One region of the Enterobacter sp. RIT637 genome, then DNA from elsewhere that is predicted to be linked to it. Evidence: predicted binding sites of a transcription regulator. Region 1 holds the regulator's gene; each other region holds the start of a gene.
What was found. The regulator CRP, encoded in region 1, controls carbon source genes, mostly activating them, when cyclic AMP is high. The targets are predictions, from matches to a motif close to ATGTGANNNNNNTCACAT.
Positions count from the first base shown of each region.

Region 2: a site for CRP is predicted at 5,768-5,785, ahead of K5E19_RS14700 (2-hydroxycarboxylate transporter family protein). Genes of this name have one in related genera too.
Region 3: a site for CRP is predicted at 1,837-1,854, ahead of K5E19_RS03695 (sugar transporter). Genes of this name have one in related genera too.

Region 1 covers NZ_JAIHAZ010000011.1:84,737-94,704, reverse strand. The annotation lists gene mdcC (malonate decarboxylase acyl carrier protein) at 1-1, opposite strand, end outside; gene K5E19_RS16090 (triphosphoribosyl-dephospho-CoA synthase) at 11-868, opposite strand; gene mdcA (malonate decarboxylase subunit alpha) at 868-2,523, opposite strand; gene K5E19_RS16080 (hydrolase) at 2,752-3,774, shown strand; gene K5E19_RS16075 (YheU family protein) at 3,771-3,989, shown strand; gene K5E19_RS16070 (phosphoribulokinase) at 4,020-4,889, shown strand; gene K5E19_RS16065 (OsmC family protein) at 4,977-5,381, opposite strand; gene crp (cAMP-activated global transcriptional regulator CRP) at 5,693-6,325, shown strand; gene K5E19_RS16055 (YccS/YhfK family putative transporter) at 6,383-8,470, shown strand; gene K5E19_RS16050 (aspartate aminotransferase family protein) at 8,467-9,687, opposite strand; gene pabA (aminodeoxychorismate synthase component 2) at 9,775-9,968, opposite strand, start outside.
Region 2 covers NZ_JAIHAZ010000009.1:103,029-112,996, forward strand. The annotation lists tRNA gene K5E19_RS14675 (tRNA-Phe) at 1-64, opposite strand, end outside; gene K5E19_RS14680 (DUF554 domain-containing protein) at 160-873, opposite strand; gene K5E19_RS14685 (ornithine decarboxylase) at 1,055-3,190, shown strand; gene K5E19_RS14690 (response regulator) at 3,245-3,937, opposite strand; gene K5E19_RS14695 (sensor histidine kinase) at 3,927-5,564, opposite strand; gene K5E19_RS14700 (2-hydroxycarboxylate transporter family protein) at 5,910-7,271, shown strand; gene K5E19_RS14705 (fumarylacetoacetate hydrolase family protein) at 7,289-8,152, shown strand; gene citC ([citrate (pro-3S)-lyase] ligase) at 8,163-9,185, shown strand; gene citD (citrate lyase acyl carrier protein) at 9,202-9,495, shown strand; gene citE (citrate (pro-3S)-lyase subunit beta) at 9,492-9,968, shown strand, end outside.
Region 3 covers NZ_JAIHAZ010000002.1:4,143-14,110, reverse strand. The annotation lists gene K5E19_RS03710 (GNAT family N-acetyltransferase) at 1-70, opposite strand, end outside; gene K5E19_RS03705 (PhzF family phenazine biosynthesis protein) at 152-943, opposite strand; gene K5E19_RS03700 (PhzF family phenazine biosynthesis protein) at 962-1,753, opposite strand; gene K5E19_RS03695 (sugar transporter) at 1,925-3,121, shown strand; gene K5E19_RS03690 (MarC family NAAT transporter) at 3,209-3,874, opposite strand; gene marR (multiple antibiotic resistance transcriptional regulator MarR) at 4,131-4,565, shown strand; gene marA (MDR efflux pump AcrAB transcriptional activator MarA) at 4,586-4,966, shown strand; gene marB (multiple antibiotic resistance protein MarB) at 4,998-5,216, shown strand; gene eamA (O-acetylserine/cysteine exporter) at 5,254-6,153, opposite strand; gene ydeE (efflux MFS transporter YdeE) at 6,347-7,564, shown strand; gene zinT (metal-binding protein ZinT) at 7,626-8,264, opposite strand; gene urtE (urea ABC transporter ATP-binding subunit UrtE) at 8,317-9,015, opposite strand; gene urtD (urea ABC transporter ATP-binding protein UrtD) at 9,025-9,822, opposite strand; gene urtC (urea ABC transporter permease subunit UrtC) at 9,822-9,968, opposite strand, start outside.

The DNA.
Region 1 (9,968 bases):
TAACATCCTCTTAATGCTTTGAATAAGGCGTTTCGACGCGGTCGAGAAACAGCGTGGCGGCAAGCAGGTCGGCAGCGCCGCCCGGTGAAGCGTTAAGCGCCAGCATCTCACGGTCCAGGCTCGCCAGCGCCTGCTGGCCCGCCGCCGTTGCACACCCTCCGGCGTTCAGTACCGCACGGGCACCGCTCTGCATGGCGTCCAGCCCCTCCATTCCGGCGCGTGACAGCACGCAGGTGTCGGTGAGGGAGGTCATGATGGCCATCAGCGCGTCGAGCCTGGCCTGCGTTTCACTGCTGCCGTTGAGACGGCTGAGGCGAAGCTGCGGCAATGCGCGCTGCATAACGTGCGGGAACGCCTGCTGCGCCTCTTCGCGTGCGCCCGGCACGCGGTAGCGGTGCGTGGCGCGCAGGCCTTTGCTGAACACCCTTGGTGCCGCGTCGTCCGGGAGTTTCGCCAGCTGAGCGGCGGTATTCGCGACGACCTGCGCAGTTGCCTCCCCGCCCAGCATCGCCACCGCGCTCACCAGCAATCCCAGCGCCCAGATCGCGCCACGATGGGTATTCACCCCGTCGGTGGCTGCCATCATCTGCTGCTCGCCTTCGCGGCCAAGACGGCCAACGCTTTGCCGAAGCGCAATATCTGCCGGACGCTGCCAGCTCTGCTGTGCCAGCGCCTGAAACGTGGGGGTCAGGCTGTGCGCGGAGCGCTCCATCAGCGCAAGCGATAAATCGTGGTGCGCGCCGTTCCCCCGACTGTCCACCAGACCGGGTTTCGGGCTTAAACGTGCTTCGTCAATCAGACACTGCGTGGCGGTTCGCGCCAGCCATTCGGCACCGCCTTCAACCTGAATCTGGGGCAGAAGTTTCATTACCAGCTCCGGAATTTCGCAGGTGGGTTATACAGACCGCCGGACCACTCCACGAGGTCAGACACGCTGCCAGCAGCCAGCAGAGAGCGGGTGGCGTCGGTGCGGCGAATCCCCATATCTTCCGGATAAACCACCTTGCCGCTCTGGCGCAGTTCCGCCACGCGTTTGGCGTCAACGCCCAGGCCGATATCGGTGATCCCCGCGACGGCGGCAACCATGGCCCGACGCTCTTCCAGATCTTTCGCCCGGTAGAGGTAGGCAATGCCCTCTTCCGTCAGCACGTGGGTCACGTCATCACCGTAAATCATCACCGGTGCCAGCGGCATGCCGGAGGCTTTCGCCACGTCAACGGCATCAAGTTTTTCCACGAAGGTTGGCTTCACGCCTGCCTGGAAGGTTTCCACCATCTGCACGACCAGTTTTTTACCGCGCTGCATCGGGTCCGGCTCGGTGATCATGTTCAGCCAGGCCGGGGTCGCATGACGACGACCGTGCGGGTCATGGCCCATGTTTGGCGCACCGCCGAAGCCGGAAAGACGGCCGCGGGTCACGGTTGAGGAGTTGGCGTAACCGTCAACCTGCAGCGTAGAGCCGATGAACATATCCACCGCGTACTGGCCTGCCAGCTGGCAGAAGGCGCGGTTGGAACGCATGGAGCCGTCGGCACCGGTAAAGAAGACATCAGGACGGGCGCGGATGTACTCTTCCATCCCCAGCTCGCCGCCGAAGCAGTGCACGCTTTCCACCCAGCCGCTTTCAATGGCGGGGATCAGCGTCGGATGCGGGTTCAGCGTCCAGTGTTTACAGATTTTGCCCTTCAGGCCGAGCTGTTCGCCGTAGGTGGGCAGCAGCAGCTCAATCGCCGCGGTGTTAAAGCCGATACCGTGGTTCAGGGACTGCACCTGGTGTTCCGCATAGATGCCTTTGATCGCCATCATCGCCATCAGGATATGTTCCTGTTTGATCAGGCGCGGGTCGCGGGTGAACAGCGGTTCGATAAAGAACGGCTTGTCCGCAACGACCACGTAGTCGATCCAGGAGCCCGGAATATCGACGCGCGGCAGATCGCACTCGTCGTCCACCAGCTCGTTCACCTGCGCGATGACGATGCCGTCGTGGAACGCGGCGGCTTCCACCAGCGCCGGGGTATCTTCGGTACTCGCCCCGGTGTAGAGGTTGCCTTTGCGGTCGGCTTTAAAACCGGCAATCAGCGCCACGTTTGGCGAAAGGTCGACGTAGAGGCGTGAGTAAAGTTCGATGTAGGTGTGAATCGCACCGATTTCGAGCTGACCGTCTTCCAGCAGCTGCGAAATACGCAGGCTTTGCGTCCCGGAGAAGGAGAAGTCCAGTTTGCGGGCGATGCCTTTCTCGAAGATATCCAGATGCTCGCTGCGGCCAACGCTTGGCATGATCATATGCAGGTCGTGAACGATTTGCGGGTTCACTTCAGCGAGCGAGCGGGAAAGGAAATCCGCCTGCTTCTGGTTGTTGCCTTCCAGCACGACCTTGTCGCCCGGGGCGATCAGTTTTTCCAGCATGGCGACAAGATCGCCGGTTGGCAGTACTTTGCCCTGCACCGGTACGGAGGCCAGGCGACGCGCTTTTTCCGAGCGTCGCGTGTTCCAGTGCCGGGTGGGTGTTTGCCCAGATAACATTATTAACCTCCTGATTCAGCTAATCATTCTGATTTGCTTAACGTTGAGTAAAGTCTGCGCTCTGGCGAGAAAGGCATCAATTAAGCGTAGAGCTGAATCATTAGCCTGAGAGTAATAATCAAGGTAAAGATTTGTGATCGGGATCAGTTCATGGTTCGGAAATCCAGGCTAAACGGGGTACAATTCGGAAGGTATAGTAAATTTCTGACAAGAATCAGCATCGCCCTTATGACCCAAATCATTCCATCAGACTTCGACATTGCAGCCGAAGAGAGCGCAGAGTTCGTGCCCATGCGCGGCGTGGCTAACCCCCACCTGCAAACCATGCTGCCGCGCCTGATCCGCCGCAAGGTGCAGTTCACCCCGCACTGGCAGCGCCTGGATCTGCCGGACGGCGACTTTTTAGATCTCGCCTGGAGCGAAGCGCCGGAGCAGGCCCGACACAAACCTCGCCTGGTGGTGTTTCATGGTCTGGAAGGCAGCCTGCACAGTCCCTACGCCCACGGTTTAATCGAGGCGGCGAAAGCCCGCGGCTGGCTGGCGGTGGTGATGCATTTTCGCGGCTGCAGCGGCGAGCCGAATCGCCAGAAGCGCATTTATCACTCCGGCGAAACCGAAGACGGCACCTGGTTTTTGCACTGGCTGAGAGAAAACTTTGGCACGGTGCCAACGGCGGCGGTGGGCTACTCGCTGGGCGGTAATATGCTGGCCTGCCTGCTGGCGAAAGAGGGTGATGCGGTCCCGCTGGATGCCGCTGTTATTGTCTCCGCCCCCTTTATGCTGGAGCAGTGCAGCTACCACATGGAAAAAGGGTTTTCCCGCGTCTATCAGCGCTATCTGCTCAACCTGCTGAAGGCCAACGCCGCGCGCAAGCTGAAGGCCTACCCGGACACCCTGCCCGTTAGCCTGCAGCAGCTCAAGCGCGTGAAGCGTCTGCGTGAGTTTGACGATCTGATCACCTCGAAGATCCACGGCTTTGCCGATGCGATTGACTATTACCGTCAGTGCAGCGCCATGCCGCTGTTGAATCAAATCACCACGCCGACGCTCATCATCCACGCCAAAGACGATCCGTTTATGGATCATCACTCCATTCCGGCACCGGAGCATTTACCGGCCAACGTGCAGTATCAGCTCACCGAGTACGGCGGGCACGTGGGCTTTGTTGGCGGCACGCTGCGCAGGCCGAAAATGTGGCTGGAAACCCGCATCCCTGACTGGCTCACCTCTTTTCTGGACGGTAAAAAATGATTATCCCCTGGCAGGATCTCGCTCCCGAAACGCTCGATAATCTGATTGAAAGCTTTGTATTACGTGAAGGCACCGATTATGGTGAACAAGAACGTTCGCTCGAACAAAAGGTCAGCGATGTTAAGCGCCAGCTGAAAAGCGGCGACGTGGTGCTGGTGTGGTCCGAACTGCATGAGACGGTCAATATCATGCCCCGCAACGCGTTTCACGGCTGATCTGTAAACCTTTCCAGTCAGGGAGTTGCTATGTCTGCCAGACATCCGGTTATTGCCGTTACGGGCTCAAGTGGGGCGGGAACCACCACCACTAGCCTCGCTTTTCGCAAGATTTTCGCACAGCTGAATCTCCGGGCGGCAGAGGTGGAGGGCGACAGCTTTCACCGCTACACGCGCCCGGAAATGGACATGGCCATCCGCAAGGCGCGCGATTTGGGCAAGCACATCAGCTATTTCGGGCCGGAAGCCAACGATTTCGGCCTGCTGGAACAAACCTTCCGCGAATACGGGCAGAGCGGGACCGGGCAGTCCCGCAAATACTTGCACACCTACGACGAAGCAGTTCCCTGGAACCAGGTACCGGGGACGTTCACCCCGTGGCAGCCGCTGCCGGAGCCGACCGACGTGCTGTTTTACGAAGGGCTACACGGCGGCGTGGTCACGCCTCAACATGACGTCGCGCGCCACGTGGATCTGCTGGTCGGCGTGGTGCCGATCGTTAACCTTGAGTGGATCCAGAAGCTGACGCGTGACATGAGCGAGCGCGGGCATTCTCGCGAAGCGGTGATGGATTCCGTCGTGCGTTCCATGGAAGATTACATTAACTTCCTGACGCCGCAGTTCTCCCGCACCCACATCAACTTCCAGCGCGTGCCGACGGTAGATACCTCCAACCCGTTTGCGGCTAAAAGCATCCCGTCGCTGGATGAGAGCTTTGTCGTCATCCACTTCCGCAACCTCGAAGGCATTGATTACCCCTGGCTGCTGGCGATGCTGCAGGGCTCGTTTATTTCGCACATGAATACGTTGGTGGTGCCGGGCGGAAAAATGGGGCTGGCGATGGAGTTAATTATGACGCCGCTGGTCCAGCGACTGATGGAAGGGAAGCAGATCGCGTAACGTCTGTTGCCGGATGGCGCTTCGCTTATCCGGCCTACGTTCGTGCAGTTGTAGGCCCGGTAAGCGCAGCGCCACCGGGCTTTGTTTTTACGCCTCGATCACTTCATACGAATGCGTGATTTTTACCGCTTTCTCCAGCATTAACGCCACTGAGCAGTATTTCTCCGCAGAAAGGTCTACGGCGCGCGATACTGCGGCATCCTTCAGTTCTTTACCGGTCACGATAAAGTGCAGATTAATGTGCGTGAACAGGCGCGGCGCCTCTTCGCGACGTTCGGAAGTAAGCTTCACTTCGCAATCGGTCACATCATGACGGCCTTTTTGCAAAATCGACACCACGTCAATTGCGCTGCATCCGCCCGCCGCCATCAGCACCATCTCCATCGGGCTTGGGGCTTTGTCGCCGGAGTTACCGTCCATCAAAATCTGATGTCCAGAAGCAGATTCGCCCAGGAACGTTAAACCCTCAACCCATTTCACACGCGCTTGCATATTCATTAACTCCAACGTTGCATTTTTGGTGACAGATTACGCGTGCATTACATTTCTCGCAACGGAAGGCGACCTGCATCATGCTGAAGCGAGACACCAGGAGACACGCGGCAAAAGCTATGCTAAAACACTCTGGATGCTACAGTAATACATTGACGTTACACATGTATGCAGAGGACATCAAACTTTACTGGCTGCGAAACGTTACGACAGCCGACTTCCCAGGGTATGGGTAAGAATTCGATTGCAACCCCAGAGTCCGGATGCATCTGATGACTCTGGTGACAGCTTATAACAGAGGATAACAGCGCATGGTGCTTGGCAAACCGCAAACAGACCCGACTCTCGAATGGTTCTTGTCTCATTGCCACATTCATAAGTACCCATCGAAGAGCACGCTGATTCACCAGGGTGAAAAAGCGGAAACGTTGTATTACATCGTTAAAGGCTCGGTGGCAGTGCTGATCAAAGATGAAGAAGGGAAAGAGATGATCCTTTCTTATCTGAACCAGGGCGATTTCATCGGTGAACTGGGCCTGTTTGAAGAGGGCCAGGAACGTAGCGCCTGGGTTCGTGCAAAGACAGCATGTGAAGTGGCTGAAATTTCTTACAAGAAATTCCGTCAGCTGATTCAGGTTAACCCTGACATCCTGATGCGTCTTTCTTCCCAGATGGCACGCCGTCTGCAGGTGACGTCTGAGAAAGTGGGTAACCTCGCCTTCCTGGACGTGACCGGCCGTATCGCGCAGACCCTGCTGAACCTGGCGAAACAGCCAGACGCCATGACCCACCCTGACGGCATGCAAATTAAAATTACCCGCCAGGAAATTGGTCAGATCGTCGGTTGCTCCCGTGAAACAGTGGGCCGTATCCTGAAAATGCTGGAAGACCAGAACCTGATCTCCGCCCACGGTAAAACCATCGTGGTTTACGGAACGCGTTAATTCCGCTCAAACGGCGTGCCATCGCAAGGTGTCACGCCGTTTTTGTCTCTACTCCCCATGTGGCGCAGGCTGATCTATCACCCGGAAGTTAACTACGCACTGCGACAAACGCTGGTGTTGTGCCTTCCTGTGGCCATAGGCCTGATCCTCGGACATCTTCAGCAAGGTCTGCTGTTTTCCCTCGTGCCTGCCTGCTGCAACATTGCCGGTCTGGACACGCCGCATAAGCGCTTTTTCAAACGCCTCATTATCGGTGGCTGCCTGTTTGCTGGCTGTAGTCTCGCGGTACAGCTCCTGCTTGCCCGTGATATCCCGCTGCCGCTGATCCTGACCGTGCTGGCGATGACGCTTGGCGTGACGGCGGAAATCAGTTCGCTGCACGCGCGACTGCTGCCCGCCTCGCTGATTGCGGCCATTTTCACGCTAAGCCTCGCCGGGAATATGCCGGTGTGGGAGCCGCTGCTGATCTACGCCCTTGGCACGCTCTGGTACGGGGTGTTTAACTGGTTTTGGTTCTGGCTGTGGCGGGAGCAGCCGCTGCGTGAATCCCTGAGCCTGCTCTATGTGCAGCTTGCGGATTACTGCGAGGCCAAATACACCCTGCTCACCCAGCATACCGACCCGGAGAAATCCCTGCCGCCGCTGCTGACGCGCCAGCAAAAGGTTGTAGACCTGATTAGCCAGTGCTACCAACAGCTGCACATGCTCGCCGCCAACAAGAACCACGAATACAAACGGCTGCTGCGCACCTTCCAGGTGGGGCTGGACCTGCAGGAGCATATCTCCGTCAGCCTTCACCACCCGCAGGAGGTGCAAAAGCTGGTGGAGCGCAGCCATGCCGAAGCGGTGATCCGCTGGAACGCGCAGACCGTCGCCGCGCGGCTGAGGGTTCTGGCTGACGATATCCTCTATCACCGCTACCCCACGCGCTTCAACATGGACAAACAGCTCGGCGCGCTGGAGAAAATCGCCCGTCAGCATCCGGATAACCCGGTAGGCCAGTTTGCCGCCTGGCACTTCAGCCGCATCGCCCGCGTGTTGCGCACGCAGCGCCCGCTTTATCCGCGTGACCTGATGGCGGATAAGCAGAAACGTCTGCCGCTGCTGCCCGCGCTCAAAAGCTATCTGTCACTGAAATCCGCCGCCCTGCGCAACGCGGCGCGGATAAGCGTGATGCTGAGCATTGCCAGCCTGATGGGCATGGCGCTGCACCTGCCGAAACCCTACTGGATCTTAATGACCGTGCTGTTTGTGACGCAGAACGGCTACGGGGCCACGCGAGTGCGTATCTTCCACCGGGCTGGCGGAACCCTGGCCGGGCTGATTATTGCGGGCGTGACGCTGCACTTCCACGTGCCGGAAGGCTATACGCTGGTCGGGATGCTGGCGATCACCATGGTGAGCTATCTGATCATCCGTAAAAACTACGGCTGGGCAATGGTGGGCTTTACGGTCACGGCGGTGTACACCCTGCAGCTGCTCACGCTCAACGGCGAGCAGTTTATCGTGGCTCGGCTGGTCGATACGCTGATTGGCTGCCTGATTGCCTTCGGCGGCATGGTCTGGCTGTGGCCGCAGTGGCAGAGCGGATTGCTCAGGCAGAACGCCCATGATGCGCTGGAGGCCGACCAGCAGGCCATTCGCCTGATCCTCAGCGACGACCCGCAGCCCTCCCCGCTGGCGTATCAGCGGATGAAGGTCAACCAGGCGCACAACGCCCTGTTTAACTCGCTCAACCAGGCGATGCAGGAGCCGGGCTTTAACTCGCACTATCTGGCAGACATGAAGCTGTGGGTGACGCACAGCCAGTTTATCGTCGAGCACATTAACGCCATGACCACACTGGCGCGCGAGCACACGATGCTGACGCCGGATCTGGCGCAGCGCTATTTGCAGTCGTGTGAAATTGCGTTGCAGCGGTGCCAGCAGCGTCTGGAGTATGACTCGCCGGGCGAGGCGGGGGATTCGAATATTCTGGAAGCGCCGGAGACGTTAACCCACGGGCCAATGAGCACGCTGGAGCAGCATTTGCAGCGCGTTCTCGGGCATCTGAACACCATGCACACCATTTCGTCGGTGGCATGGCGTCAGCGCCCGCATCACGGTATTTGGTTAACGCGCCGGTTAAAGCGAACCGAGTATTAGCCTTTAACGATCTTCGCGACCGCCGCGGCAAAGCGGGTTAACCCGTCTTCGATGTCTTTGTCTTCCACCACCAGCGACGGCGCAAAGCGCATCACGTCCGGCCCGGCATTGAGCACCATCACCCCTTCGTGCGCGGCGGCGTGCAGGAAATCACGCGCGCGGCCTTTGTACTGCGGCGTCAGCTCGGCGCCAATCAGCAGCCCCATGCCGCGGATCTCGCTGAACACATTATATTCATCGTTAATCTGCTGGAGATGCTTCACGAACAGCTCACGCTTCGCGCTAACGCCGTTCAGCACCTCAGGCGTATTGATAATATCAAACGCGGCTCCCGCCACGGCGCTCGCCAGCGGGTTACCGCCGTAGGTGGAGCCGTGAGAGCCGACGTGGAACGCGGAAGCAATCTCCTGCGTCGTCAGCACCGCACTCACCGGGAAACCGCCGCCGAGCGCTTTGGCGCTGGTCAGGATGTCCGGCGTCACGCCGTAGTGCATGTAGGCAAACAGATCCCCGGTACGCCCCATCCCGCACTGGACTTCATCAAAGACCAGCAGTGCCTGATGTTCGTCGCACAGCTCGCGCAGCCCTTTCAGGAATTCCGGCGTCGCAGCGGTCACGCCGCCTTCGCCCTGAATAGGCTCGACCACCACCGCGCAGGTGTGGTCGTCCATTACCGCTTTCACCGCGTGCAGATCGTTAAACGGCACGTGGACGATATCGGCCGGTTTCGGGCCAAATCCGTCTGAGTATTTCGGCTGGCCGCCAACGGAGACGGTAAAGAAAGAGCGTCCGTGGAAGGCATTGTGGAAGGCGATGATTTTGGTTTTGTACGGGCTGTGGCGCGTTGTGGCGTAGTAGCGCGCCAGCTTAAACGCCGTTTCGTTGGCTTCGGTGCCGGAGTTCATAAACAGCACGCGTTCCGCGAAAGTGGCATCGATGATCTTACGTCCCAGGCGCAGCGCCGGTTCGTTGGTGAACACGTTGCTGGTGTGCCACAGGGTTTCGCCCTGGGTTTTCAGCGCCTCCACCAGCGCGGGATGGCAATGGCCCAGCGCCGTCACCGCAATGCCGCCCGCGAAATCAACATACTCTTTGCCCTGCTGATCCCAGACGCGGCTGCCTTTCCCCTTCACCGGGATAAACTCAGCCGGTGCATAAATCGGCAGGATCACTTCATCAAATGTTGCGCGGGTAATTGCTGGTTGTTCAGTTGCCATGTCATGACCATCCATTTTTATGTCACAGTGATTGTGAAAATATAATCACAAAATATGCATAAAAAATCACAGCAAGGCAACAGATATTCAGCGATTGAGGAAATTTGCCAGCAGCGCGTGCCCCTGCTCGCTGAGGATACTTTCCGGGTGGAACTGCACGCCTTCGAGATCCCACTCGCGGTGGCGGATACCCATGATCTCCTGCGTCTCGCTCCAGGCGGTGACCTCAAAGCAGGCGGGCAGCGTAGGCGGGTCAATAACCAGAGAATGGTAGCGCGTCA
Region 2 (9,968 bases), on a different contig from region 1:
TCGGAATCGAACCAAGGACACGGGGATTTTCAATCCCCTGCTCTACCGACTGAGCTATCCGGGCAACGGGGCGCATTAAACCCGATCTGCCCCCTGCCGTCAACGAAAAATGTTGTTTTCGTTACAGACTGCGCAATCTCTCACCATTTCGCCGCATCCTTAAGCGAAAAAGTGCGTCCAGAGCGCGGAGAGCGGCATGGCGAGCAGCAGTGCGGGCAGCATGTTCACCACGGCGAACATCTTAATCCCACAGATGCGCAGCCCTGTCGCCAGCAGCAGCAGGCCGCCGACGGCGGTGAAGTCTGCCATCATCGCTGGCGTGGTGAGCGGGAGAATCAACGTGGCGCAGGTGGCGAGCGCGAGCTGGATCAGCAGCATTGGCACGCAAATCGCAGCAACGGCAATGCCGAGCGTGGTGGCAAAAATGGTGGCCGTAAAGAAATCAAGAAACGCCTTCGCAATCAATATGCTTGGGTCGCCCGTCATCCCCTCCTGCATCGAACCGAAAATCCCGGTGCCGCTGGCGCAAAACAGAATAATTATCGCGACATAATTTTGAATAAACGACTCGTGCGTGCCGTGTTTCGCCTTGCCGGGGCGGGCAATCAGGTTTTTGGCTTTGCCTACCGCATTATTGATGCCTTTTTCCAGGTAGCAAAATTCGCCAACGAGCGCGCCGAGGAGGGTCGCCAGCACCATCACCGGCAGGTTTGCGCATTTGATCACCAAAAGGATGCCGATGCCTAACGAGGCCAGGCCAAATATGGAGGGCATCGAGGTGCGAATACGCTCCGGCAACCGCTGGCTTAACACTGCGCCGAGTACGCCGCCTAATAAGACGGCACCGGCGTTGATAAAGGGTCCAATTACCACCGTTAACTCCTGTTACTTAATCATTGGTATTGCATGATTATGACACGACAACGCTGCATGACGCTTAGCTTTGCAAGGCTAAGTGCATACTGATTCCTTCTTGCGCCTAAAAATAAAAGGTGACATTATTGCGCGAATTTTCTCCTCCCTGTCTCACCGCCCGGTGAGGGTAACTGCGCCTATGAAAACCATGAAAATTGCCGTCAGCCGCGAGCTGGTCTCTACTGTGTCTACTCACCGGGAAATGGTGACGCTGGATAACACCGATTTTACCGACGTGGCGGCAGTCGTCATTACGGTCGCTGAAAGCTGTAGCGGCATCCTTGCGCTGCTGAAACGTACGGGCTTTCAGCTTCCGGTATTTATGTTCTCGCAGGAGCCGACGAATGTTCCTGAAGGGGTCACTGCTGTAATCGCAGGAAAAGCGCAGGAGTTCCTGGAACTGGAGTCTGCCGCCTGCCGTTACGAAGAGGATCTGTTGCCGCCTTTTTTCGACACCCTGAGCCAGTATGTCGCGATGGGCAACAGCACTTTTGCTTGTCCCGGGCATCAGCACGGCGCGTTTTTCAAAAAGCATCCCGCCGGGCGGCAGTTTTATGACTTCTTCGGTGAGAACGTGTTTCGCGCCGATATGTGCAACGCCGACGTAAAGCTGGGTGATTTACTGATCCACGAAGGGTCCGCCAAGCATGCGCAAAAGTTCGCGGCGAAGGTGTTCAACGCGGACAAAACTTACTTCGTGCTGAACGGCACGTCCGCCGCGAATAAGGTTGTCACCAATGCGCTGCTGACCCGCGGTGACCTGGTGCTGTTCGACCGCAATAACCATAAATCTAATCACCACGGCGCGCTGATCCAGGCGGGAGCCACGCCGGTCTACCTTGAAGCGGCACGTAACCCGTTTGGTTTTATCGGCGGGATTGACGAGCATTGCTTCGACGATGCGTATCTGCGAAATCTGATCCGTGACGTTGCGCCGGAAAAGGCCGATGCGCCTCGCCCGTTCCGTCTGGCTATTATTCAGCTGGGCACCTATGACGGGACGATCTACAACGCCCGTCAGGTGATCGACAAGATCGGCCACCTCTGCGACTACATCCTCTTTGACTCCGCCTGGGTGGGCTACGAGCAGTTTATCCCGATGATGGCGGAAACGTCCCCGCTGCTGCTGGAGCTGAACGAGAACGATCCTGGGATTTTCGTGACCCAGTCGGTGCATAAGCAGCAGGCCGGGTTCTCGCAAACGTCACAGATCCATAAAAAGGATAACCACATCCGCGGTCAGGCGCGCTTCTGCCCGCACAAGCGGCTGAACAATGCGTTTATGCTGCATGCCTCCACCAGCCCGTTTTATCCGCTGTTCGCCGCGCTGGATGTGAATGCCAAGATCCATGAAGGTGAAAGCGGACGCAGGCTGTGGGCGGAGTGCGTAGAGCTGGGGATTGAGGCGCGCAAGGCGATCATTGCCAACTGTCATATGATCAAACCCTTTATCCCACCGGTGGTGGCGGGGCGGCCGTGGCAGGATCATGCGACACACACCATCGCCAGCGAGCGTCGCTTCTTCAGCTTTGAGCCAGGCGCGAACTGGCACGGTTTTGACGGCTACGCCCGTGACCAGTATTTTGTTGATCCGTGCAAGCTGCTGCTGACCACGCCGGGTATTGATGCCGAAACCGGTAACTACACCGAGTTTGGTATCCCGGCGACCATTCTGGCGCACTACCTGCGCGAGAACGGCATCGTGCCGGAGAAGTGCGATCTCAACTCAATCCTGTTCCTGCTAACCCCTGCCGAAAGCAGCGAGAAGCTGGCGCAGCTGGTGGCGATGCTGGGACAGTTTGAACAGCACATTGAAGACGACACACCGCTGGCCGACGTGCTGCCGACCATCTATCAGAAGTATCCTGTGCGCTACCGTGATTACACGATCCGCCAGCTGTGCCAGGAGATGCACGATCTCTACGTCAGCTTTAACGTGAAAGATCTGCAAAAGGCGATGTTCCGCCGGGAAAGCTTCCCCGACGTTGTGGTGAACCCGCAGGATGCTAACCAGGAGTACATTCGCGGGAACGTGGAGCTGGTGCGTATTCGCGATGCCGAAGGACGCATTGCCGCAGAGGGCGCGCTGCCGTATCCGCCGGGCGTGCTGTGTGTGGTGCCGGGTGAGGTCTGGGGCGGAGCGGTACAGCGCTATTTTCTGGCGCTGGAAGAGGGCATTAACATGCTGCCGGGCTTCTCGCCGGAGCTGCAGGGTGTCTACAGCGAGAAGGATGCCGACGGGATTAAGCGGCTGTATGGGTACGTTTTAAGATAGCGTGGGCTGTTGCCCTCACCCTAACCCTCTCCCACAGGGAGAGGGAACGTTTCATCAAACCGCACTACGTTTGTACATCCTCCTCGGATGCCCAATTTTCCCGTACAGCATCTCCACGCTGAGAAACCCCGCCTCCACGCAGTGTTCCAGATAGCGCCGGGTGGTGGTTTTACTCAAACCCGTTTCACTCACGACTTCATCCACGGTAAAGCAGTGCGTTGCCTTGTCGTTGAACAGCGTTTGTACCCGCGCCAGCGTGTTCTCTTCAATGCCTTTGCTGCCGTTGTCCTGACGGTAATTTTTAGCCTGCAATTGATAGAGGGAATCCACGTTCTGCTGGTCGACAATCTTCCAGACCCGCTGCTGCTCGGTAAACTGCACGAAGCGCTCCAGCGACTGGCTGAGCCGCTTCCAGGATACCGGTTTGAGGATGTAGTCAAACGCGCCGTTGCGGATGGCCTGGCTGCAGGTGTCCATGTCACTGGCGGCGGTGATGAAAATCACCGAGCAGTTGGCGCGAGCCAGCATTGGGTTGCTGATAAGCGTGATGCCTTTGCCGTCCGGCAGGTAGTTATCCAGCAGCATCAGTTGAGGCTGCTTGCTCTCAAGCTGCGTCTGCGCGTCAGCCAGTGAAGAGGCAATCCCGACCAGCCTCAAACGCGGGTGTTTACCGATCAGCTCCGCGTGCAGTTGCGCCAGTTCGTTCTCGTCTTCAACAATCAGTACGTCGATAAGTTCATGTTGCATAATCAGTATCTTCCAGTTCTTGTGCGGGACGCCGGGCAGCTCCCGTGGCGGGAATAAACAGTGAGAAAATGGCACCGCGCGGCGTGTTATCCGCAACTTCGATGGCGCCGCCCGCCTGCGTGACGTAGCTTTCAATCAGATACAGGCCAATACCGTGATCGCCGCGCGTTTTGGTGGTAATACCGCGCTCAAATATCCGCTCACGGATCTCCGGTTTGATGCCAATACCCTGGTCGGCGACTTCGATGATGAGTTCCTGTTCGCTCAGTTTGATCAGCACTTCAACCGGCGCATGCGGAAGCGGGGCGCGTTGTGTCGCTTCAATCGCGTTATCCAGCAGGTTCCCGATAATCGAGATGAGTTCCGATTCAAGCAGCGGCAGGAAGGGTTTATCCATCCGGCAGGCGGGGTCGAAGCTCAGCTCGACGCCCTTCTCCCGCGCACGCGCGGCTTTGCCTAACAGCAGGCCGCACAGCGTCGGAGAGCTGAAGCGCGACGAGATAAAGTCCAGCAGCTCCTGCGCGTGTTCCGACTGCGCCTGAATATAACCAATCGCCTCTTCATAGCGGCCCATGTGCAGCAGGCCGGAAAGGGTGGTCATCCGGTTGAGCTGCTCGTGGCGCATAATGCGCAGGTTATCAACGTAGCGTTTAACCTGGCTGAGCTGGGCGCTGAGCGAGTCGATCTCGTTGCGATCCCGGAAGGTGATCACCCAGCCCTGTAGCGAATTTTCCAGCATGATCCTTACCCGGCTGGCAATGACCGTCAGATCGTTAAAGCGGCAGATTTCGTCATGGGTGTCTTTCGCCAGCATGGTTTGCGTATTGAAGAACGGAACAGGATCGATCACCTGGCTAATCAGCTGTCCGCGCAGCTCGCGGGCGGGCTGGCTTAAGCCTAAAAGCTTGCGTGCCGCCTGGTTGATCACTTCGATGCGTAGATCGTCATCGATAGCGATGACCCCTTCATAGATGGATTCCATCATCGCTTTCTGCTGGCGCACCAGCAGGCCAATTTCGCGTGGCTCCAGCGAGAAGATCTGCTTCTTAATACTGCGGGTGAAAAACCAGGAGAAGACAAACAGGGCGATCAGCAGCAGCACGGCGGCAATCAGAATGTTAACCACTTTATTGACGGTGATGGTGTCCAGATAGCTGGTGAGATAGCCCACCGAGACAATCCCTACAACGTGCCCCTGATCGTTAAAAATCGGCGCTTTACTACGAAGTGAAATACCCAGGCCGCCCTTGCGGATAGTGGTCGTGCTTTTACCGTGCAGAACCTCGTCGTTATCGCCGCCGACCAGCGTTTTGCCCACCCGGTCAGCAAAAACCGAGTGAAACAGGTGCAGCCCTTTATTATCGCCAATCACAATAAAACTGGCGTCGCTGTGGGCCGCTATTTTCTGCATAAAGTCGCGGATGCCGTTGATATCTTTCTGTTCGACTTCTTTTCGCAAAGTAGGAATAAGCGCAATTTCTTCGGCCTGTATTTTTGCACGTGCACTCATTTCCTGATAAAGCTGTCTTCCGACGTCGACGTAATAATATCCACCCAGTAATGCAAACAGTACCGAGAAAAAAGCGACCAGCGAAATAAACAGCTTGATCTGAAATGACACTTTCATAACTATCACGCCGGGTATCAACAAGGCAGGCTAATATATCATCTTTTCTCGTGGTGACGTCCGCTTTGCGGAAAACTTGTGATCCCTTGCACAGCAGCGCCTGTAAAAGATTTATCCGAAACGCCAGGCGTCTTAAGGCTAAATTAATAAATGTTATTTATTTGTTCACTTAAGAAAAGAAACCATAAAAACCACGGCAATAAATAAGGTATAAATCACATTAAATAAAAGAAACCATTAAAACCATAGCTGCCATTAAAACTTCGCTTTTAATATGCCATTCCTCACATAAAGTAAGCCTTTGTGACTCTAAGCTGAACGCACAAAATAACCAAGGGGCTTATTATGAGCACAACTGACGATTCTTTCTCTGTTACCCACGACCCGATTGAAATTCAGCGACCTTCGCTCAAAGAGCGCTGGTGGCATATTATGGATACCTGGAAAATCGGGATTATTCCTCTGCCGCTGTTCGTTCTGGCGGGCGCGCTGATTGCCATTGATTGCCTGGGCGGAAAACTGCCGAGCGATATCGTGGTGATGGTGGCCACGCTGGCCTTCTTCGGCTTTGCCTGCGGCGAGTTTGGCAAACGTCTGCCGATTGTCGGCAAGCTCGGCGCGGCGGCGATTTGCGCCACCTTTATCCCTTCCGCGCTGGTCTATTACGGCCTGCTGCCGGACGTGGTGGTCGAGTCCACCACCAAGTTCTATAAATCCACCAACATTCTCTATCTCTATATCTGCTGCATTATCGTCGGCAGTATCATGAGCATGAACCGCACGGTACTGATTCAGGGCTTCCTGCGCATCTTCTTCCCGATGCTGTGCGGCGAAATCGTCGGCATGCTGGTGGGGATGGGCGTCGGCCTGGCGCTGGGCCTTGAGCCGTTCCAGATCTTCTTCTTTATCATTCTGCCGATTATGGCGGGCGGCGTCGGGGAAGGGGCAATCCCGCTTTCCATCGGCTATGCCACCCTGCTGCACATGGACCAGGGTGTGGCGCTCGGCCGCGTGCTGCCGATGGTCATGCTCGGCGGTCTGACGGCAATCATCATCTCCGGCTGCCTGAACCAGCTCGGTAAGCGCTACCCGCACCTGACCGGCGAAGGCCAGCTGATGCCTAACCGCGCGAATGCCGATACCACCGTCTCTCAGCCTGCGTTTTCCGGCAAAGCGGACGTCACCACTATCGCCTCTGGCGCGCTGCTGGCGGTGCTGCTCTACATGCTGGGCATGCTCGGCCACAAGCTGATTGGCCTGCCTGCTCCGGTTGGCATGCTGTTTATGGCGGTGCTGGTGAAGCTCTGCAACGGCGCCTCTCCGCGCCTGCTGGAAGGCTCGCAGGTGGTGTACAAATTCTTCCAGACCTCCGTGACCTACCCAATCCTCTTCGCCGTCGGCGTGGCCATCACCCCGTGGCATGAACTGGTGGCGGCGTTCACCGTCAGCAACCTGCTGGTGATTGTCAGCACCGTTTCCGCGCTGGTCGCCACCGGCTTCTTCGTCGGCAAAAAAATTGGTATGCACCCGATTGATGTCGCCATCGTCTCCTGCTGTCAGAGCGGGCAGGGCGGTACCGGCGACGTGGCGATCCTGACCGCAGGCAACCGCATGAGCCTGATGCCGTTCGCCCAGATTGCTACCCGTATCGGCGGGGCGATTAACGTCTCTATCTCACTGCTGATTCTGGGCAACTTCCTCGTTTAAGTTTTCAGGAAAGAACAATGAAACTCGCAAGCTTTTTATACCAGGGAAAACGCAGCTACGGCATCGTCCAGGCCGACGGCGTGATTGATTTAGGCCGCCGTCTCGGCGACCGCTACAGCGACCTTAAGGCGCTGTTGCAGGGCAACGGGCTGGCGCAGGCCACCCGCTACCTGAACGACGCCGTGGACGTGCCGCTGAGCGCCATCACCTTCTTACCGGTGATTGTGCAGCCGGAAAAAATCCTCTGCGTGGGCATGAACTACGCCGACAAGCGCAAGGAGTTTGACCAGCATAACCCGGCCCCGACGCTGTTTGTCCGCTTCCCGGATTCACAGACCGGCCACAACGAGCCGGTGCTGAAGCCGCGCCACTCCAGCGAATTCGACTACGAAGGCGAGCTGGCGGTGATCATCGGCAAAGGCGGGGAGAACATCAGCCGTGACGACGCCCTGCGCCACGTGGCGGGCTACAGCTGCTACATGGACGGATCCGCCCGCGACTGGCAGCACACCTGGTTTACCGCCGGTAAAAACTGGCGGCAGACCGGCGCGTTTGGCCCGTGGATGGCGACGGCGGATGAGATCCCGGATCCGCACCAGCTGGCGATCCGCACCTGGCTGAACGGCCGCATGGTGCAGGAAGACAACACCAGCAGCATGATCCACAAGGTTGCGGAGCTGATCGAGTACATCAGCACCTTTACCCGCCTCAGTCCGGGCGATGTGATCATCACCGGATCCCCGGGCGGAGTGGGTAAAAAGCGTAACCCGCCGCTGTTTATGAAAGAGGGCGATCGCATTGAGGTGGAGATCGAGCATATCGGTCATCTGAGCAACGTGATCGTGGAAGCGCCGGCCGTTGGGCTTGCGGCGGCACACTGAGTAAGGCGGCATGAACAGTCAACCCATCGAATTTCGCCACACCCTCGTGGCGAAGCATCCGGAACGCTTAAGCCAGATCCGTTACCTGCTGGCAGACAGCGGCCTTGGCCTGGACAACGACATCACGCTTTTTGTCGAAGCCTGGTCTGGCGCGCAGCTGGTGGGTTGCGCAGGGCTTGCTGCCAACGTCATCAAATGCGTGGCGGTTAACGAACAGCTTCGCGGCGAGAACCTCAGTGCGCGGCTGCTGGCAGAGGTGGAAAATGCGGCGCTGGAGCGCGGCCATTTTCACCTCTTCCTCTGCACCCGTCCGTGTAACCGGGAGCGCTTTGCGCGCAGCGGCTTCTGGCCGATTGCCCAGAGCGGGAACAACGCGGTGCTGATGGAGAACACCCCGCAGGGGATCGAGCGCTACTGCCGTTCCCTGCGCGCGAAGCGCAGGTGCGGGGAGAACATTGGCGCGATAGTGATGAACGCCAATCCGTTCACCCTCGGCCACCGCCATCTGGTGGAGCAGGCGGCGACGCGGTGCGACGCCCTGCATCTGTTCGTGGTCCGTGAAGACGCCTCGTTCTTCCCGTTCAGCGCGCGCCTCGAGATGGTGCGCGCGGGCGTGGCGCATCTGCCGAACGTGGTGGTGCATGAAGGCTCGCAGTACATCATCTCCCGTGCCACCTTCCCGGCCTACTTTCTGAAAGAGACCGGCAAAGTGCAGCAGGCGTGGAGCGAGATTGACGTGCTGATCTTCCGGGACTTCATCGCCCCGGCGCTCGGCATCACGCACCGCTTCATCGGCTCGGAGCCGTTCTGCGATATCACCCGCCAGTACAACCAGACGCTGCACGACCTGCTGGCCTCGCATATCGAGGTGGTGGAAATGCCGCGCATCAAGGCCACCGGCAACGCTATTTCAGCGTCTGAAGTGCGCCGTTTACTGAAGACACAGCAGTTTTCCCGGATCCGGGAGATTGTCCCGGACTCCACCTTCGCGCATCTCGAAACGCATTACCGTGCGAGTGCGGAAGTCGCTTAACTACCAGGAATTTATCATGAAAATTGTAAGGGAGGCGCTGGCCGGAACGCAGGAGTCCAGCGACCTGATGGTGAAAATCGCTCCCGCTCACGGCGAGCTGGAGATAGTCATCCACAGTGAAGTGATTAAGCAGTTTGGCGAGCAGATTCGCCAGGTGGTCAACGACACATTGCGCGCCATGAACGTGCACCAGGGATTAATCATTATTGAAGACAAAGGGGCGCTGGACTGTGTGATCCGCGCCCGCCTGCAAAGCGCGCTGATGCGTGCCGCAGATGAACAGGCCATCAACTGGGGGGCGCTGAAATGAGCAAACTCCGCCGCAGTATGTTGTTCCTGCCGGGCGCCAACGCCGCCATGCTCTCCACCGCCTTTATCTACCGTCCCGACTCCATCATGTTTGACCTTGAGGATGCCGTTGCCCTGCGCGAGAAGGATACCGCGCGCATGCTGGTGTTCCACGCGCTTCAGCATCCGATGTATCAGGATATTGAAACCGTGGTGCGTATTAACCCGCTCAGCACGCCGTTTGGCCTGCTGGATCTGGAAGCCGCCGTGCGGGCCGGCGTGGACGTGATCCGCCTGCCGAAAACCGACACGCCGGACGATATCTACGAGCTGGAAGGCCACCTTGAGCGTATCGAACGTGAGTGCGGGCGCGAGGTCGGCTCCACCCGCGTAATGGCGGCGATTGAATCGGCCATTGGCGTCATTAACGCCGTGGCGATTGCCCGCAGCTCTCCGCGCCTCATCGGCATCGCGCTGGCCGCCTTTGACTACGTG
Region 3 (9,968 bases), on a different contig from region 1:
AGCGGTCAAGGGCAGCAATCAGAGTGAGGATGTCCGGATGACGGGCAGATTCAGAGGTGATGGAATACATGGCAGGCTCCTTGCTATTTTTCTTTTAACATAGCGCAGCCCTGCCATTGTGTTTCATAGCGTTAACTTATATCGCTATCAGCTAGCGCAAAAAGATCCGCCCTTTCAAATACAGCGTCGCCTGTCCGCCAATCAGCACGCGATCACCCTTCAATTCGCAGCGCAGATCCCCGCCGCGGGCTGACACCTGACGGGCATTCATGGAGGTTTTACCCAGCTTTTCGCTCCAGTACGGAATCAGCATGCTGTGCGCCGATCCCGTCACCGGATCTTCCGGCACGCCTTCACCCGGACAGAAGAAGCGGCTGACAAAGTCATACGAGTCCCCCGGCGCCGTGACGCAGACCATTTTATCCAGCGGGATCATTGCCGCGATATCCGGCGTTAAGGCTTCCACCTGCTGCTGGCTTTCCAGCACCACCATGTAATCGCGCCCAGCGCGGACCTCTTTCGCGCCGCTAATGCCCAGCGCGCTGAAGAGTAACGCGGGCGGATTGTCGACAACCTCCGTCGACCATGCCGGGAAATTGAGCGTCAGCCAGTCCCCGTTGCGTTTCACCGTCAGGTCGCCAACAAAACGCGTTGAGAAGGTGATTTCGGTATGCGGGTAGTCGAGATATTCAAAAATGACGTGGGACGCCGCCAGCGTGGCATGTCCGCAGAGGTTAATTTCATCAAGCGTGGTAAACCAGCGCAACTCAAAGCCGCTATCCGTACGCACGAAGAAGGCCGTTTCCGACTGGTTATGCTGCTTCGCCATGTTGAGCAGCGTCTCGTCCGGGAGCCACTCTTCCAGCGGGCAAACCGCCGCCGCATTGCCACCGAACGCCCTGTCGCTGAAGGCATCTACCAGATAAAAATCTATTTCCTGCATGGTCTCTTCCTCTTTTTTCTAGCGCAGAAATACTGTGCCTTTCAGATAAAGTGATGCCTGGCCGCTCATCATCACCCGCGAACCTTTCAGTTCACAGCGCACATCGCCGCCGCGGGCCGACACCTGACGCGCAAACAGCGTCGTTTTCCCCAGCGTTTCACTCCAGTAAGGAATGAGCATCGTATGCGCAGAGCCGGTGACAGGATCTTCAGGTACGGCAACGCCCGGTGAGAAGAAACGGCTGACGAAGTCGTACTCACCCTCTCCTCCACGCGCGGTGACGGCAACTTTATGTTCACCTGGCGTCATGGCGGAATAATTCGGCGTCACGGCTTCAACCTGCTCGCGATTTTCCAGTACCACCACCCAGGCGCGCCCCTTTCGGGCCTCAACGTAGTGGTTGATCCCCAATGCCGCGAGCATCTCTGGCGGCGGCGTCGATTCCTGCGTCGGACAGGCCGGGAAATCGAGTGTAATCCAGTCACCTTCCCGGCTGACCGTCAGGCGGCCCGAGGCGGTCTCAAAGTGAATGCGCGAGTCCGGGTAGTCCAGCTCGTTAAACAGCACATACGCAGCGGCAAGCGTCGCGTGTCCACAGAGATTGACCTCGGTTAAGGTGGTAAACCAGCGCAGCTCAATCCCACCTTTACCGCACACGAAGAATGCGGTTTCGGACTGGTTATGCTGCTGCGCCATGTTGAGTAGCGTCTCATCCGGTAGCCATGCGTTAAGCGGACAAACCGCCGCCGGATTGCCACCAAATGAGGTATCACTGAACGCATCTACCAGATAAAAATCAATCTCCTGCATCGACTTACCGCCTGTTATCGTTATGTTGTTCTTTATCTTCACGGAAAACCTCGCCCGCCGCTACCGCTGTGACACGGTAAATTTTGTGATTAAGGTCACATTATGGTTGAGTTTTCGCCGTTTAACGCTTTAAGATCGTCTCCTCATCGTTAATCAATCCCAGACATCGCTATGACAACAAACACGGTTTCCCGCAGGGTCGCGTGGCTACGTGTGGTCACGCTCGCCATCGCTGCGTTTATTTTTAATACCACTGAATTTGTGCCGGTTGGGCTGCTGTCTGACATAGCCGACAGCTTCCAGATAGAGACGGCGCAGGTGGGCATTATGTTGACCATCTACGCCTGGGTGGTCGCGCTAATGTCGCTGCCGTTTATGCTGCTGACCAGCCAGATGGAGCGGCGAAAGCTGCTGATTGGCCTGTTCGTGGTCTTTATCGCCAGCCATGTGCTGTCGTTTATGGCGTGGAATTTTACGGTGCTGGTCATTAGCCGCATCGGTATTGCCTTTGCCCATGCGGTGTTCTGGTCGATCACCGCGTCGCTCGCTATTCGCCTGGCTCCGGCGGGGAAACGCGCGCAGGCGCTGAGCCTGATTGCCACCGGTACCGCGCTGGCGATGGTGCTCGGCCTGCCGATTGGCCGCATCGTTGGGCAATACTTCGGCTGGCGCACCACCTTCTTTGCCATCGGCATGGGGGCGCTGATCACGCTGGTCTGCCTCATCAAGCTGCTGCCAAAACTGCCGAGCGAACATTCCGGCTCGCTGAAAAGCCTGCCGCTGTTGATGCGACGCCCTGCGCTGCTGAGCATTTATTTGCTTACGGTGATTGTGGTGACAGCCCACTACACGGCCTACAGCTACATTGAGCCGTTTGTGCAGGTTGTTGCGGGCTTTAGCGCCAACTTCGCCACGGTTCTGCTGCTGATTCTGGGCGGCGCGGGCATTGTCGGCAGTATTCTGTTTGGTAAGCTCGGCAACCAGCACGCGTCAACGCTGGTGAGCAGCGCCATTGGCCTGCTGCTGGCCTGCCTGCTGTTGCTGATGCCTGCCGCGGGTAGCGAAAGCCATCTGGCGATCCTCAGCCTGTTCTGGGGTGTAGCAATCATGATTATCGGTCTGGGCATGCAGGTGAAAGTGCTGGCGCTGGCACCGGATGCTACGGACGTCGCGATGTCGCTCTTCTCAGGGATTTTCAATCTGGGGATTGGGGCGGGCGCGCTGCTGGGAAATCAGATTAGCCTGCACGTGTCGATGTCGGCAATTGGCTATCTGGGGGCAATCCCTGCACTTGTGGCGCTTATCTGGTCGCTACTTATCTTCCGTAAATGGCCGGTAGCGCTCGAGGAACAGGGTCAACACGGGTGAGGTTTGTTTGTGCCGGGGGGCGGCTTCGCCTTACCCGGCCTACAAAACCCGTAGGCCCGTGCAAGCGAAGCGCCGCCGGGCAAGACATCAATGATAGGTCTTAATAATTTCCAGCACGCCGTTAATAATAAACTGCACGCCCATGCACACCAGCAGGAAGCCCATCAGGCGTGAAATCGCTTCAATACCGCCCTTGCCCACCCAGCGCATAATCGCGCCTGAACTACGCAGGGACGCCCACACGATAATACCGATAAGCGCGAAAATCAGCGGCGGCGCAACCGTCAGCACCCAGTCCGGGAACGTTGAGCTGTCACGCACCGTTGAGGCGGAACTGATGATCATCGCAATTGTACCCGGCCCCGCCGTGCTCGGCATCGCTAACGGCACAAAGGCGATATTCGCGCTGGGCTCTGTTTCCAGCTCTTCGGATTTGCTGGCCGCTTCCGGTGATTCATGCGCTTTTTGCGCGGGGAACAGCATACGGAATCCGATAAAGGCCACAATCAGCCCCCCGGCGATACGCAGGCCGGGAATCGAGATCCCAAAGGTGTTCATCACCAGTTGTCCTGCATAGTAGGCCACCATCATGATGGCAAACACATAGACAGAGGCCATCATCGACTGATGATTGCGCTCTGCGCTGTTCATGTTCCCTGCCAGCCCCAGAAAAAGCGCCACCGTCGTTAACGGGTTCGCCAGCGGCAGCAACACCACCAGCCCGAGGCCAATTGCTTTAATCAAATCCAACATAATGCGTCGTTGTCCTTATCCATATTCATCACCGCAATTATAGGGTGAAAGTGTGACCTTCAGCCATTATCACAACGTAACCATTATTTTCTCACTGCAATGATAACCCTGCGTTATGTATATGATTTGAAAGCACTCAAAAAAAGTTCATGAAACGTTTTAGCAATTCGTGGCATCCGCCGATTCATTCAGTTGACTTATACTTGCCTGAGCAATAATATCTGCCGTGACTAAACTACTTGCCAGGGCAACCATTGTGAAAAGCACCAGCGATCTCTTTAACGACATCATTCCACTGGGCCGTCTTATTCACATGGTTAACCAAAAAAAAGATCGCCTGCTCAACGACTATCTGTCACCGCTGGATATCACCGCAACACAGTTCAAAGTGCTGTGTTCCATTCGCTGCGAAGTGTGTATCACGCCGGTTGAGCTGAAAAAGGTGCTCTCTGTCGATCTGGGTGCGTTAACCCGCATGCTGGATCGTCTCGTCTGCAAAGGATGGATAGAACGAAGCCCTAACCCGAATGACAAACGCGGCGTGCTGATCAAACTGACCAGCGACGGCGCGGCCATGTGTGAGCAATGTCATCAACTCGTAGGACAAACACTGCATCAGGAACTAACAAAAAACTTAACGGCAGATGAAGTGGCAACGCTTGAGCTTTTGCTTAAGAAAATACTGCCGTAAACAGAAAAAGAGGTATGACGATGTCCAGACGCAATACTGACGCTATCACCATTCATAGCATTTTGGACTGGATCGAGGACAACCTGGAATCGCCGCTCTCCCTTGAAAAAGTGTCAGAGCGTTCAGGTTACTCAAAATGGCACCTGCAACGGATGTTCAAAAAAGAGACCGGTCATTCATTAGGTCAATATATTCGCAGCCGCAAGCTGACGGAAATTGCCCAAAAACTGAAAGAAAGCAATGAGCCGATCCTTTATCTGGCGGAGCGTTACGGATTTGAATCGCAACAAACCCTGACGCGCACGTTTAAGAACTACTTTGATGTGCCGCCTCATAAGTATCGTATCACCAGCATGCCGGGTGAATCCCGATATCTCTATCCGTTAAAACACTGTAGTTAAACAACGCCTGTAAAGACGTACCGAGGAAATCATGAAAGTTACCGTCTCCGCCGCCCTCGCCTTGCTGGTGCTATTTTCCAGCCAGACCTTCGCGGAGCAAACGCCCAGTGCAACGCAGCAAAATAATCGTGACTCGATGATTTTGCCGTCAGCACATGACCAGTCACCTTTTGATTTCAATCATATGGGTGCCGGCAGCGACAAATCCGACGAATTAGGCGTGCCGTATTACAATCAGCACGGCTTCTGATTCGTTTTGCCCCGCAACCGCGGGGCTTTTTTGTGCCCTAATTCCTGACTCGCGTCGCCCGACGCACGCGCAAACCAAACACGTTAATGTAGAGTCCGCCCATGATCAGCACCGCGCCAAAGAGCTGCAGCGCGCTGAGTTTTTCATCAAGCAGCAACGCTGCGCTGGCCAGCCCCACCACGGGTACCAGCAGAGACAGCGGCGCCACCCGCCAGGTTTCATAGCGCCCCAGCAACGAACCCCAAATGCCATAGCCGATAATCGTGGCGACGAACGCCAGATAAATCAGCGACAGGATGGTTGTGAGATCGATCTCGACCAGGCTTTTCAGCATCAGGTCCGGGCCGTCCAGAATAAACGATGCCGCCAGAAACGGGATAACAGGGATAAGCGCACTCCATACCACCAGAGACATCACCGCCGGACGCGCTTCATGCTGCATAATCAGTTTGTTGAAGATGTTCCCGCAGGCCCAGCTCAGCCCCGCCGCCAGCGTGAGCATAAAGCCCAGCAGGGCCACATGCTGGCCGTTCAGGCTGGCTTCAATCAGCACCAGCACGCCAAACACCGCCAGCGTGATCCCCGCCAGCTGCTTACCCTGTAAACGTTCGCCAAATACAAACGCGCCGAGAATAATGGTAAAGAACGCCTGCGCCTGCAGAACCAGCGAGGCCAGACCGGCGGGCATGCCGAACTTAATGGCGCAGAAGAGAAACGCAAATTGACCAAAACTGATGGTCAGGCCGTAGCCCAACAGCAATTTCAACGGGATTTTTGGACGCGCCACGAAAAATAGCGCCGGGAAGGCCACCAGCATAAAACGTAATCCGGCCAGCATCAGCGGGGGCATATTATGTAACCCCAGCTTGATGACCACAAAATTCAGCCCCCACACTACGACCACCAACAACGCCAGTAGCCCGTCTTTACGCGTCATACCCTGCCCCTGAATTATTAATAATTTGTTAACACTTCAAGGTAACAGAAAAAATAGCGCCACGAGAAGATCATTAATTCTGGCAGTCAGGCGAAGCACTTAGGGATAAATTAGGCGCTATACAAGCCCCTTATGTCGTGATACTCCTTTTATAACACAACAAAAAAAGCATAAGCATTTGTCGGGCAGGAATATGAAACCATCTCTCAGGCGCTCTACCGCAGCGCTGCTGGCATCGTCATTGTTATTAACAATTGGTCGAGGGGCAACGCTGCCGTTTATGACCATTTATCTCACGCGCGCGTATAGCATGAGCGTCGAGAATATCGGTTATTCGCTGACCATTGCGCTGACCATTGGCGTCGTGTTCAGCTTAGGGTTTGGCATTCTGGCCGATAAGTTTGATAAAAAGCGCTATATGCTAATCGCCATTGTGGCGTTTATTGCGGGCTTTGTGGCCATTCCGCTGGTTAATAACGTCACGCTGGTGGTCCTGTTTTTTGCGCTGATCAACTGCGCCTACTCAGTTTTTTCAACGGTACTCAAAGCCTGGTTTGCCGATGTGCTGACCTCAAGCGAAAAAGCCCGCGTCTTCTCGCTGAACTACAGCTTCCTGAACATCGGCTGGACGATCGGCCCACCGCTTGGGACCCTGCTGGTGATGTACAGCCTGCAGCTCCCGTTCTGGCTGGCGGCCTTTTGCGCCGCACTGCCGCTCGGCTTTATCCATTTCTTTGTACAGAAAAGCGTGGCGTTAGATGCCGCTGAAGAAAAGGCGCCATGGCAGCCGTCGGTATTGCTGAAGGACCGCGCGCTGTTCTGGTACACGCTGTCCGGCCTGCTCGCGTCATACGTCGGCGGATCGTTTGCGACCTGCATTTCGCAATACGTTCTGGCCGCGCATGCAGACAGTGATTTCGCCGAAAAGGTGGTGGCCGTGGTGCTCCCCGTCAACGCCGCCGTGGTGGTGACGCTGCAATACGCCCTCGGGCGTAAAATTTCAGCCACCAACATTCGCCCGCTGATGACCGTGGCCACCCTGTTTTTCATCGTGGGTCTGGGCGGGTTTATGCTCTCCGGTGAAAACCTGGTTTACTGGGGCATCGCTGCCGCGATCTTTACCCTCGGGGAGATTATCTATGCGCCGGGCGAATATATGCTGATCGACAACATCGCCCCGCCGGGAATGAAGGCGAGCTATTTCTCCGCCCAGGCGCTGGGCTGGCTGGGCGCGGCGGCGAACCCGATGATTACCGGGCTCATCCTGACCCATCTGCCGCACTGGTCGTTGTTTGTGATTATGATGGCCGCCATCGTCATTGCGTGGCTGATGATTTTGCGCGGGATGAGCGTGAAAAATGAAGATACCGTGTCGGGTGGCGCTACGCTTACCCGACCTACAAAACCCTAATCGTAGGCCGGGTAAGGCGTAGCCGCCACCCGGCAGCAACAATAACAGCAAAAGCAACAGACTAGTGGTGCAACATCTCTTCCACCACCTGCTCTTTGTACATCTCGTTCGGGTAATACGTCGGCCAGTTATCCATCTCTTTCAGCAGCGCCTCGTGGGAGGTGTTGCCCATAAAGAGATGGAAGTGTGAAGAGGCTTTCGGCCCAATGATATGATCGCTGAACTGAACAAACTTCGGCGCCTTGCTGCTGGCATCCTTACACTCAAACAGATAGCGAACGCCTTTTTTCCCCGAGGAGTAGGTCAGGATTTTGTAGCCGCTGTAGTCATAGTGACAGCGGCTTACCGTTTCCCCTTTGTGAAATTCCATCACGTTATTTTCGATGCCGATAGATCCCACGTCCGTCGCGTAGCCCGTCCGGTAATAGGCTTTCACCGCCTCAACGGATTTGTGGTCCTTCTCGGCTTTCTTCTTAAACACCGGATCGAGTGAACCGTCCAACAGGAACGGATAGACGGATTGCCAGGTACCGTCCCAGTCAGACAGCGTTCTGTCCTTCACGTCTTTATCCTCAAACACGCCGTTCGCCGCCTTCTGTTCCGCCTCGGTCATCTGGTGACCGTGCGAATGGGCAAACAGCTGGCCGCTGACCAGCAGCGCCCCCAGAGTCATGGCAATCTTCCCAATATGTGTAGCCAAAACAAAACCCTCATTCCGTTTTATAAGAATGATGATGTTATATTATAACATTTCAGATCGCAACCAGACCTCTAACGCCCTCCTGCTCCATATTTTCGCCACGCCCTTGCTGAATAATGGTGCCGCGCGACATCAGCAGATAGCTGTCGGCCAGCTCGGCGGCAAAGTCGTAAAACTGTTCGACCAGCAGAATCGCCATATCGCCGCGATCTGCCAGCGAGCGGATCACCTGCCCAATCTCTTTGATGACCGATGGCTGGATGCCCTCCGTCGGCTCATCGAGGATCAGAAGCTGCGGACGGCTTGCCAGCGCGCGTCCAATCGCCAGCTGCTGCTGTTGCCCCCCGGAGAGATCGCCCCCGCGGCGGTGCTTCATCTCTTTTAACACCGGAAACAGCTGCCAGATCTCATCCGGCACCTGCTTCGCGTCGCGGGCGGAAAAGCGTGACAGCCCCAGCAGCAGATTCTCTTCGACGGTCAAGCGCGGGAAAATCTCGCGCCCCTGCGGAACATACGCCACGCCAGCGTGTACCCGCTGGTGTGGCTTGCTGTGGGTGATTTTTTTGCCCTGCCAGACGATTTCACCGCTTTTCGCCGGGATCAGCCCCATCAGGCACTTCAGCAGCGTGGTTTTACCGACGCCGTTGCGCCCTAAAAGACAGGTGACCTCGCCGCTGAGAGCCTGAAAGCTCACGCCGCGCAGAATATGGCTGCCGCCGTAGTATTGATTCAGTTCGTTAACCTGTAGCATCACGGCTCCTTAGCGTCCCAGATAGACTTCAATCACCTGCTCGTTGGCCTGTACCTCACGAAGTGAGCCTTCCGCCAGCACGCGCCCCTGATGCAGCACCGTCACCCTATCGGCGATGGTTTCCACAAACCCCATGTCATGTTCCACCACCATCAGAGAGTGTTTGCCCGCCAGCGTTCTGAACAGTTCTGCGGTGTATTCGGTTTCCGCGTCCGTCATTCCGGCGGCGGGCTCGTCCAGCAGCAGCAGGTGCGGATCCTGCACCAGCAGCATACCGATCTCCAGAAACTGTTTTTGCCCGTGAGAAAGCAGCCCGGCGCGGCGGTCGCGTTCGCTGCTGAGCCGCAGAAGCACCAGCATTTCATTAATGCGATCGACCTGTTCGCCGTTTAGCTTTGCCCGCAGGCTCGCCCAGACGGATTTGTCGGTTTTCATGGCGATTTCGAGGTTTTCCCACACCGTCAGCGCTTCAAAGACCGTGGGTTTCTGGAATTTACGCCCGATCCCCTGTCGGGCAATAGCGGCGGGATCGAGCAGGGTCAGATCGACAGACTGGTCATAGCGCGCTTTGCCGCTTTGAGGCCGCGTTTTGCCCGTGATGACGTCCATTAACGTCGTTTTGCCCGCGCCGTTAGGCCCAATCACGCAGCGCAGCTCACCCACGCCAATATTGAGCGAGAGATCCGTCAACGCCTGAAACCCGTCAAAATTGACGTTGATGGCCTCAAGCTGCAACACGGGATCGGTCTGTTCCCGGTAGCGGTCACCGGGCAGCTGTCGGGTGAATAATCCGTCAGATGGCTGCATTATTTCTCCCCCTTACGCAACAGGCCGTAGACGCCGCGCGGCAAGAACAGCGTGACGGCGATGAAAATCAGCCCCAGAAACAGCTGCCAGTATTCCGGCATCGCAACGGTGAAGAAGCTCTTGGCACCGTTCACCAGCGCCGCGCC